DNA from 3 places in the Arthrobacter sp. SIMBA_036 genome. Region 2 is predicted to be linked to each of the others. Evidence: predicted binding sites of a transcription regulator. Region 2 holds the regulator's gene; each other region holds the start of a gene.
The links. Region 2 encodes HrcA, which represses chaperone genes, less so after heat shock. Its sites were predicted from a motif close to TTNGCACTCGNNNNNNNCGAGTGCNAA; they were not measured.
Positions count from the first base shown of each region.

Region 1: the regulator HrcA is predicted to act here: its motif matches at 2,115-2,141, upstream of SB659_RS00815 (FmdB family zinc ribbon protein).
Region 3: the regulator HrcA is predicted to act here: its motif matches at 1,775-1,801, upstream of groL (chaperonin GroEL).

Region 1 covers NZ_JAWRXG010000001.1:166,022-169,293, forward strand. The annotation lists gene SB659_RS00805 (AAA family ATPase) at 1-862, shown strand, start outside; gene cpaB (Flp pilus assembly protein CpaB) at 889-1,704, opposite strand; gene SB659_RS00815 (FmdB family zinc ribbon protein) at 1,790-2,056, opposite strand; gene SB659_RS00820 (5-formyltetrahydrofolate cyclo-ligase) at 2,208-2,813, opposite strand; gene galU (UTP--glucose-1-phosphate uridylyltransferase GalU) at 2,920-3,272, shown strand, end outside.
Region 2 covers NZ_JAWRXG010000008.1:56,572-59,843, reverse strand. The annotation lists gene SB659_RS12155 (DUF3097 domain-containing protein) at 1-687, opposite strand, end outside; gene hrcA (heat-inducible transcriptional repressor HrcA) at 853-1,860, shown strand; gene dnaJ (molecular chaperone DnaJ) at 1,915-3,045, shown strand; gene SB659_RS12140 (16S rRNA (uracil(1498)-N(3))-methyltransferase) at 3,048-3,272, shown strand, end outside.
Region 3 covers NZ_JAWRXG010000002.1:414,324-417,595, forward strand. The annotation lists gene groL (chaperonin GroEL) at 1-1,592, opposite strand, end outside; gene SB659_RS04595 (cold-shock protein) at 1,903-2,106, opposite strand; gene SB659_RS04600 (LytR C-terminal domain-containing protein) at 2,292-2,906, opposite strand; gene SB659_RS04605 (DUF3263 domain-containing protein) at 2,956-3,267, opposite strand.

The DNA.
Region 1 (3,272 bases), on a different contig from region 2:
TGATCGGGAGCTTTCCGGCAACAGCAACCTGGGTACTCCTGCTTCCCGCGCGGTAGCCAGCGAACAAGCCCTGGGGGAGGACCCCCTGGTTGCTGACCTCGGGGAGCGCCTGCGCGCCAGGGGCGCACGGGTATGGCATCTTTACGACGGCGTCCTTGACATCGCCGCCGCTGCGGACCCTGTTCATACCATTGGACGGGAAGGCGCGGAGATCCCCACGCCGGTTGCCATCGAGTCTGACGGTACCGAGCGGTACCGTCGGATGAGCGTCCGTGAGCGCAGCAGGCTCCGCCCCCAACTGCTGGAGCGCATGGGATGGCGCTACATGTCCCTTTGGACCATTGAGGTGTTTACCGATCCTTCCTCGTGTGCAGACCGCATTGGTTCCTACCTGGGCCTTGAAAACCACATTCTTCAGCCATCTGCCGCACCTCAGCATGGCTTCCTTGACATGGATGTTGAAGAATTGAATGTGGGCGGTGGGCAGCCAATCTTCGCGGCGGCTTCTTCGGCCAGGAGATCACGCGAAACGCCTCAATCGCACGGATATGGGGCTTCGGTGGCCAGTCAAGACGTGGAGAAAGCAGTAGGTATGGAACCGGACGGAAACCAGCGGGACACCGCCGGAGAAGCCGACAGGACAGAAGCGGTGGCATCCTCATCGGACACCACGTCGTCGGACGGATCACGAGCGGATGGCACTCCTGATCAGCAGGCAGCCGACGTGACCTCCACGAAACTGTCATCTGGCGGCATTCTTCCGACCAAAGCGGCCGAGGACGATCCCCGGCGCTGGGGCGACGAATCCGGATACGATCATGAGCAGTGGTTGAAGGAGCAGAAACCCCCTCACTGGGGCTGAACGGCAGGCGGCGGGTCCGACGTCGTTCATTGCTGGTGCTCGAGCACAAAGAAAAGCTTGCCTTGCGTGGATGCGCCGGCAAGCTTTTCTGCTTGCAGGGGGTCGGCGGCGACGACGACCAAACCGTCCGTGTCACTGGTCCCGAGCCACTCGCCAGGCTTTCCACCTTGGGCCGATGTCCAGAGCACAGGAACCGGGCCAGCGAGCACTTCGCTCTTCCGGGATTCGGCATAGGAACTGTCCGCTGTGAGAACCACCGTTACCAACTGGCCGGGGGACAGTAGCTGGATGGAGGAGGGGTCCGCCATCCGCAGCGGAACCGCCGAAGTTCCTGCGGGGGCACCTGTGAGGAGGCCTGGGCCCAGGAGAACCGACTCAGACGGGATCTGTCCTCGGCGTAGTGGGGCGGCCAACTGGCGACCCACCAGGGGTTTGACGTCTTGGAGTGCACCAGCCAGAGCGACGTCCGTTGGTACTCCAATGGTGGTGAAGTCGTTCCCCGTGAGGCTTGTGCCTACTGGAAGGTCCCTGGCAGCAACTACTACGCTGACGCGTTGCGGCGGCTCGGGAGTCAACTGCTGGACTGCCAAGCCTGCGGCAAGGCATAGAAGCAGGGCAACCATAAGCCGGCGGTTCCGTCCCACCCAGGACCCCCAGCGCAACCTCAAAGGGCGCGTCTGCCGGAACCCGCGCGCCTGGGCCCGCTGGAGCTTGCCGGTTTTTCCTCGTCCAGGCCCTGCCCGCAGTTGCTGGGCGCGCATCGAGGGGAACGTTCTAGGAGGAGTGGCTGACGCCGCCCGTTCAGCACGGGCCAGGAGGGTGGTGCGCGATGTTCGAGGCATGCGGCCACGCTAACGTCGTGCATCCATGCGGGGACAGCTGCTCGTCTCCCTATGTGGAGAACGCGCTATGTGGAGAACTTAGGGCCTAGCTGGTAGCTGCGGCAGGTGCCGGGGCGGCCGCGGCTGGCGCAGCAGCGGGCGCAGCCGGAGCAGGCGAAACCGTGCTGCCCTTGGTGTCGCGTGAGTCGGTCCGGTAAAACCCGGAGCCCTTAAAGACAACGCCGACGCTGTTGAACTTCTTGCGCAAAGAACCCTTGCATTCGGGGCACTCCGTCAGGGAGCTGTCAGAGAAAGACTGGACGATGTCAAAGGCATGGCCACAGTCCTTGCAGGCGTACGCGTAAGTGGGCACTGAATTCCTCCTTTGGGACAAAGTTCAGGTCCTGGGCGGCGGAAGCGGGAGATCCGCATTAGCAGTCGCAGGGCCTGAGTGCCAATTCTATCATCCAGTGCGCGGCAGTTCCGGCACGGCCTAGCGTCGTCCGTGAAGGCGCTAGGTCGGTTTAGGCCCCCGCATGCATCCGGACAATTCCTGAAGGTGTCAGGACCTCCGGCACTGGGCGATCAAAGCCTTCGGTGGGGATGGAGCCCGCGGGTAAAAGGTCCTCGTCGTAGATGACCGCAATGCTGGGGGGCCTTACTCCGGATGAGTCCAAGCCGTCCAGTAGCCGGTCGTAGTAGCCGCCGCCTTGTCCTATGCGACTGCCGGCCAGGTCCACCGCCGTCGCCGGCATGAAGATTCCGGCGGTTCCGGCAATGACCGCACTGTCCAAGCGTTCGCCCTCCGGCTCGTCGATCGGCGCGTAGGCAGAGCGGACGAAAGCCGTGTCCGGAGTCCAGTACACCCAGCTCAACTGCCGATCGGGCTCGCAGACAGGTAGGAGGACCCTATGGCCTTCTGCGTAGAGGGCCTCGATGAGTGGCATGGTTGGCGGTTCGTGGGCGACTCCAACATAGAGTGCGAACTCGCCCGTGGATCCGCCGGCCACCCGTGCTGCCCACTCTTTACCATGAACGCTGATCGATGCCCCCGCGGCTGACCGTTGTTCGGGGGTCAGGGCACTACGGCAGAGTCGTCGCGAGCTGCGGATCTCTTCTTTGCTAAGCATCTGGGTCCCATCATAGCGGCGTCGGGTACAGAGTAATCCCGCAATAGTGCAGTCCGGCTCGGCGGGGGTTTACCCGTTGCCGTGCTACTTCCGTTAGATTAGTCCGGTGACTCTCGATAACAATGCTGTCCGTAAAGCTGTCATCCCTGCCGCGGGTCTTGGTACCCGTTTCCTTCCCGCCACCAAGGCGATGCCAAAGGAAATGCTGCCGGTGGTCGACAAGCCAGCCATCCAGTACGTCGTCGAAGAAGCGGTCAAGGTTGGCCTGCACGACGTCCTGATGATCACCGGACGCAGCAAACGCGCTCTGGAAGATCACTTTGACCGGGTGCCGGCGCTGGAAGCGACGCTGGCCGAGAAGGGCGATACGGCCAAGCTTGAAGCCATCCAGTCAGCCACCAACCTCGGTGACATCCACTACGTCAGGCAAGGCGACGCCAAAGGCCTGGGCCATGCGGT
Region 2 (3,272 bases):
CCAATCCAGCCCCCGAGGGACCGCGGGCCACTGCTCAATGCCCAGCACCTTCGGCCTGATGGCCTGCCAGACGTCCACGTACGGGTGGCCCACGATCAGTACATTGCCGGCCGCGCCCGGCACTGTCATCGCTTCCGCGGCAATGCGCGACTCTTTGGAGCCAGGCACAAGGTGGTCCACCAGAATGCCAAGTCGGCGTGTGGGACCGGGAGAGAAAGCGGCAATGGCTGATTTGAGGTCGTCCACCCCGTGCAAGGGTTCCACCACAATGCCTTCGACGCGGAGATCGTCTCCCCAGACCTTCTCGACCAGTTCGGCGTCGTGCTTGCCCTCAACCCAGATCCGGCTGGACATCGCTACCCGGGCGCGCTGGCCTTGAACCTTGACCGAGCCGGAGGCGGTGCGGCCGGTGGATGCCCCTGAAGCGGGACGCGGGGCAGGTGGCAGGAGCCGGACCGCTTGGCCCTCCAGGAGGAAGCCAAATCCAAGTTGGAACGACTTCGTCTTTCCACGCCGGTCCTCCAAGGACACGATGTGCATGCCGCCGGACTTCTCCACCCGTGTCACTTCGCCGACCCATCCGGACTGCACGTCTTCAAGGACCATGCCTCGCTGGACGGGTACCTCGGGAAGTTGGCGTTTGGCGGGGGCCGCCAGGTCCTGTGGGCCCCAATGGTCGAAAGCCAAGGTCTTCTTACCTCTTCGCGCTCGAATCAGACCGGTTTGCTGCCGGCCCCGCGCGCTTGAATCTCCGCGGGCGGTTTCAATGCTAGCAACGCGTTGGCTCATACTAGACTTGTTAGCACTTGGGCATGTTGAGTGCTAACCCATGAGATGTCAGGAGGTGGAGCAATGAGTGAGCCGCGCAAGTTGGAAGTGCTGCGCGCAATCGTTGAGGATTACGTTCATTCAAGGGAGCCTGTAGGATCCAAGGCCCTGGTTGAACGCCACCACCTCGGCGTTTCGAGTGCCACCATCCGCAATGACATGGCTGTCCTCGAAGAGGAGGGCCTCATTGCCGCGCCCCACACCAGCGCTGGGCGTATCCCCACGGACAAGGGCTACAGGCTGTTCGTGGACCGCATCTCGCAGGTTAAGCCGCTTTCCGCGGCTGAGCGCCGTGCCATCCATTCGCTGCTTGAGGGCCCCGACGACGTCGATGACATTCTTGAACGTACCGTGCGGCTCCTTTCCCAGCTCACCAACCAGGTCGCCGTCGTGCAGTACCCGCACTCAAGGAGAGCGGTGGTACGCCACGTCGAATTCGTGCTGCTGGCGCCCCAGCAGGTGCTGGTGGTCCTGATTGCCGATACCGGAAGCGTCGGGCAGAAGGTCATCGATGTAGGGTTCGACGTCGGCAATGAGGCGCTGATGATGTTGCGGTCCAGGTTCCTCGGCAGTATCTCGGGTACCCAGGTGGATCTCTTGCCCCAAGTCCTTCCGTCCGTCGTGGCGCTTTGCCCCCCTGAACTCCGTGGGGTGGCGCAAACCCTGGCGCATGGCCTCCAGGTGCTCAGCGGCAACAGCCGTGAAGAACGCATCCTGATGGCCGGCACGGCAAACCTGGCGCGTTCCAACGTGGACTTCCCTTTGAGCATTGGTCCGGTGCTGGAGGCCCTTGAGGAACAAGTTGTCATGCTCCGGTTGTTATCGGATATGGGTGATGACCCCCGGGGAGTAACTGTCAGTATCGGGAGGGAAAATCCCTATGACGGTTTGGCCGAGGCGTCCGTTGTGGCAACTGGCTATGGATCCGGTGCCAAGGTGGGCATTTTGGGACCAACCCGCATGGATTACCCAACAACCATGGCCGCCGTGCGAGCGGTGGCCCGCTACCTTTCCCGCATTCTCGGCGACTAAGACGCCGTCCATCATCGGAATACCTGCAGTAACAACAAGGAAGAGATACAGACTTTGAGCAGCCACTATGACGTTTTGGGAGTCTCGCCGGAAGCCACCGGGGAAGAGATCAAAAAGGCGTACCGCAAGTTGGCGCGGAAGCTCCACCCGGACGTAAATCCCGGGGAGGATGTCGCTGAGCAGTTCAAGGCCGTGACGCATGCTTATGAAGTTCTGTCCGACCCGCAGAAGCGCCGTGTCTACGATGCAACCGGCAACGAGAACGGCACCGATAACGGCTCCGGCGCATATTCCGGCCAAGGGTTTGCCTTCCAAGACATCTTCGACACCTTCTTCGGAGGAGGCGGCGGACACGGTCACGGTGGTCCTGCTTCCCGTGTCCGCCGCGGCCAGGATGCCCTCATCAGTGTGCGTATCGACCTCAAGGACGCCGTCTTCGGCGTCAACAAGAAGCTTGAGGTGGACACAGCCGTGGTTTGTCCCACCTGTGACGGCAGCTGCTGCCGTCCCGGAACCCAGCCGGAGCGCTGTGACATCTGTGGTGGCAGCGGCCAGGTCCAGCGGGCCGTCAGGTCAATCCTGGGCCAGGTCCTGACCACTGCGCCCTGTGGGTCATGCGAGGGATTCGGTACGGTCATCAAGGATCCTTGCAACGAATGCAGCGGGCAAGGCCGGATTCGCAGCCGCCGCTCCCTGACCATCAAAGTTCCGGCAGGCGTTGCCACGGGTACCCGGATTCAGCTGTCCGGACAGGGCGAGGCCGGACCCGCCGGCGGCCCTGCTGGTGACCTCTACGTGGAAATCCGCGTCAACAGCGACTCGGTCTTTGTACGGGAAGGCGATGACCTCCACGCGACGCTCAGCGTCCCGATGACAGCAGCGGCCCTGGGGACTGAGGTGCAGTTGGAGACCTTCGACGGCGAGCAGGACATCGATGTCAAGGCGGGCACGCAGTCCGGGGAAATCATCACCCTCCGGGGCCTCGGGGTAACCCACCTCCGTGGCTACGGTCGTGGCGACCTCAAGGTGCACCTCCATGTGGAGACACCCACCAAACTCGACCCTGCCCAAGAGGAGCTGCTCCAGCAGCTGGCGAAGCTTCGTGGTGAGCAATTCACCGAAGGCAAGCTGGTGGCCAGCGGGGGCATGTTCGCGAAGCTTCGGGACAAACTCGGTAACCTTTAGCGGTGAGTAACCCCGTTTTCTTCGCAGAGCCCGGCAGTCTGGAAACCGTCACACCGGGCGCGAGGTTCGTCCTTGAGGGGCCCGAAGCCCGGCACGCCGTTACGGTCAAGAGAATCGGTATCGGGGAGTCGGTCGATATATCCGACGGCGCCGGGTTCCGGTTGACGGGAACGGTGGCCGACGCGGGAGCCGGGACACTGACCGTCACCGCGTCGGGTGTGGAATTC
Region 3 (3,272 bases), on a different contig from region 2:
CCGGCAGCCGGGGCGTTCTTTTCGGGCTTGTCAGCAACCACTGCCTCGGTGGTCAGGAACAGACCAGCGATGGAAGCGGCGTTCTGGAGAGCCGAGCGGGTGACCTTTACGGGGTCGTTGACGCCGGCAGCCAGAAGGTCTTCGTAGACGCCCGTGGCAGCGTTCAGGCCGTGACCGGAGGGCAGGCCGCGAACCTTGTCCGCTACAACGCCCGGCTCGAGGCCAGCGTTGAAAGCGATCTGCTTGAGCGGAGCATCGATAGCAACCTTGACGATGTTGGCACCAGTTGCCTCGTCACCTTCGAGGTTGAGGTTGGCGAATGCCTTGGCGCCGGCCTGGATGAGGGCCACGCCACCACCGGCGACGATGCCTTCTTCAACGGCAGCCTTTGCGTTGCGGACAGCGTCCTCAATGCGGTGCTTGCGTTCCTTCAGCTCTACTTCGGTAGCCGCGCCAGCCTTGATGACTGCAACGCCGCCGGCCAGCTTGGCCAGGCGCTCCTGCAGCTTCTCGCGGTCGTAGTCGGAATCGGAGTTCTCGATCTCGGCGCGGATCTGGGCCACGCGGCCAGCGATCTGCTCGGCGTCGCCAGCACCTTCAACGATGGTGGTCTCGTCCTTGGTGACAACGACCTTGCGGGCGGTGCCGAGGAGTTCGAGGCCGGCGTTCTCAAGCTTGAGGCCAACTTCTTCGGAGATGACCTGGCCACCGGTGAGGATGGCGATGTCGGCGAGCTGTGCCTTGCGGCGGTCACCGAAGCCCGGAGCCTTGACGGCAACGGACTTGAAGGTGCCACGGATCTTGTTGACGATCAGGGTGGCCAAGGCCTCGCCCTCGATGTCTTCAGCGATGATCAGCAGCGGCTTGTTCGACTGCATGACCTTCTCCAGGACTGCAACGAGTTCCTTCACGTTGGAGATCTTGGAGTTCACGATCAGGATGTACGGGTCTTCGAGGACCGTTTCCTGGCGCTCAGCGTCGGTGACGAAGTATGCGGAGATGTAACCCTTGTCGAAGCGCATGCCCTCGGTGAGCTCAAGCTCCAAGCCGAAGGTGTTGGATTCCTCGACCGTGATGACGCCTTCCTTGCCCACCTTGTCCAGGGCCTCGGCGATCAGTGCGCCGATTTCCGGGTCGCCGGCGGAGATGGAAGCCGTGGCTGCGATCTCTTCCTTGGTTTCGATTTCCTTGGCCGAGGACAGCAGTTCATTGATGACTGCTTCAACAGCCTTCTCGATGCCGCGCTTGAGGGACAGCGGGTCAGCGCCGGCCGCTACGTTGCGCAGGCCTTCCTTGACCAGTGCCTGGGCAAGAACCGTTGCGGTGGTGGTTCCGTCGCCAGCGACGTCATCCGTCTTCTTGGCAACTTCCTTGACCAGTTCCGCACCGATCTTCTCGTAAGGATCGTCCAGCTCGATCTCCTTGGCGATGGAAACACCATCGTTGGTGATCGTGGGGGCGCCCCACTTCTTTTCGAGGACGACGTTGCGTCCACGCGGACCGAGGGTGACCTTGACGGCGTCTGCGAGGATGTTCAAACCCCGCTCGAGGCCGCGGCGTGCCTCTTCATCAAATGCAATGATCTTGGCCATAACGGCGGTAGTCCTTTCGGGACAGTCGTTAAGAAGGTACCTGTCTGATGGAGTGCCCGCGACGGACGGCCTTTCGCTTGCGGCCTCTGTATGCCGCGCGCTCCGGACCTCACCCCACCAAAAGGTGTTTCTTGATCCCCCGCCGGTTCGCTGGCTTTTGGGCCGGATTAACCGGGCCGCACTTAGCAGTCGAACCGTTGGAGTGCTAACTCAATAATTAGCACTCACCCGGGGAGAGTGCAAGCAGCGGCTCCATGCTGCGCTATAAACGAAAAGGTTCCAGCCGGCGTAGGCAGCCAGTGTCCGTGGCTCAGGCGACGCGTACACTCTCGGCTTGGGGGCCCTTCTGCCCCTCGCCCAATTCGAACTCAACCCTCTGGCCCTCCTCAAGGGCCCGGAATCCGTCCATTTGAAGGGCGGACCAGTGTACAAAAATGTCGTCGCCGGAATCATCCACAGTGATGAAGCCGTAACCCTTTTCGGCGTTGAACCATTTGACGGTTCCCAAAGCCATGATGCCCACTTTCACAGTAGCCAAAGTCCGGTAGCCGGGATCTCCGGGCCGGAGTTAATCCACTGTAACCACTGTGGTCGCAACGCGGTGCCGCGCTGGCGAAGTGCATCGCTTTTGTTATTGAGGCTTAACCGGGATGGTGCCGTGTTTTCCTGGTGACTCGGCGTTTATTGGTGACCCGGCGTTTATTGGTAACCCGGACCTGCGACCACAACGAGCGGCTGCTGGACGTCAGGGGCCTCGACTACTTGCTGGATCCCGAGAAGGGTACCCAACGCTTCGGCATTAGCCTTCTGGGCCGGCGCGTTATAGAAGATGACGGAAGATTTCTGTGGCAGGCCGCCCCAGTTGCCCACCGTACCCAAGGTCCAGCCGCCGCCTTGGACCAAGCCGGCCACCTTGGAGGCCAAACCGGCCGTGCCGGCACCGTTGTAGACAGCCACCGGGGTGGACTTGTCCACGGGAGCCGCCGTTGGGGTCGCGGAGGGAGTTTCCGACGGCGTCGCGCTGGGCGCCGGGGACGCAGCCGGGGCGATGCTCGATGCGCTAGGGGCCGCTGACGGCGGCGCGCTGCTCTGGCGGGGTGCCGACGTCGAAACGCTAGGCGCTGCGCTCGGTGCCACAAACCCAAGGCGCGGAAGGATCAAGAACGCCACCAAGCCAAGCACCAAGGCCACTGCCCCGACGGTGAGGACCGGCCACAAAGCGGGCCGGGACGTTGCTTGGGCGTCGCGGTGGACGCCTTGCCGGGAGCTGTTCTCTGGGACCTGGTCGAACTCGTCCCTGGCATATTTGGTCATGGTGAAGCGTTGTCCTTGCTGGTTGCTGCTGACAGATCAGCCGGGCGTTTTACGCGTCGGACCCCAAGCGGCGCGCAGTCCGCGCGCGCTGGCGGGACGTACGTAGTCTACGCAATCTCTTGACCAGCATGGGATCGTGCGCCAACGCATCTTCGGTATCGATCAACGCATTCAGGATCTGGTAGTAGTGCGTTGCCGAGAGATCGAAGAGCTCACGAATGGCTTGTTCCTTGGCGCCGGAGTACTTCCACCATTGCCTTTCCAGAGACAACATCTGCTGATCGCGCTCACTGAGCGGGGAATCGGGGCGGGTATTTCCGACAAAGTCCGCACGGTCAAAGTGGGTGGCTTGCTGCGCCATCGGAT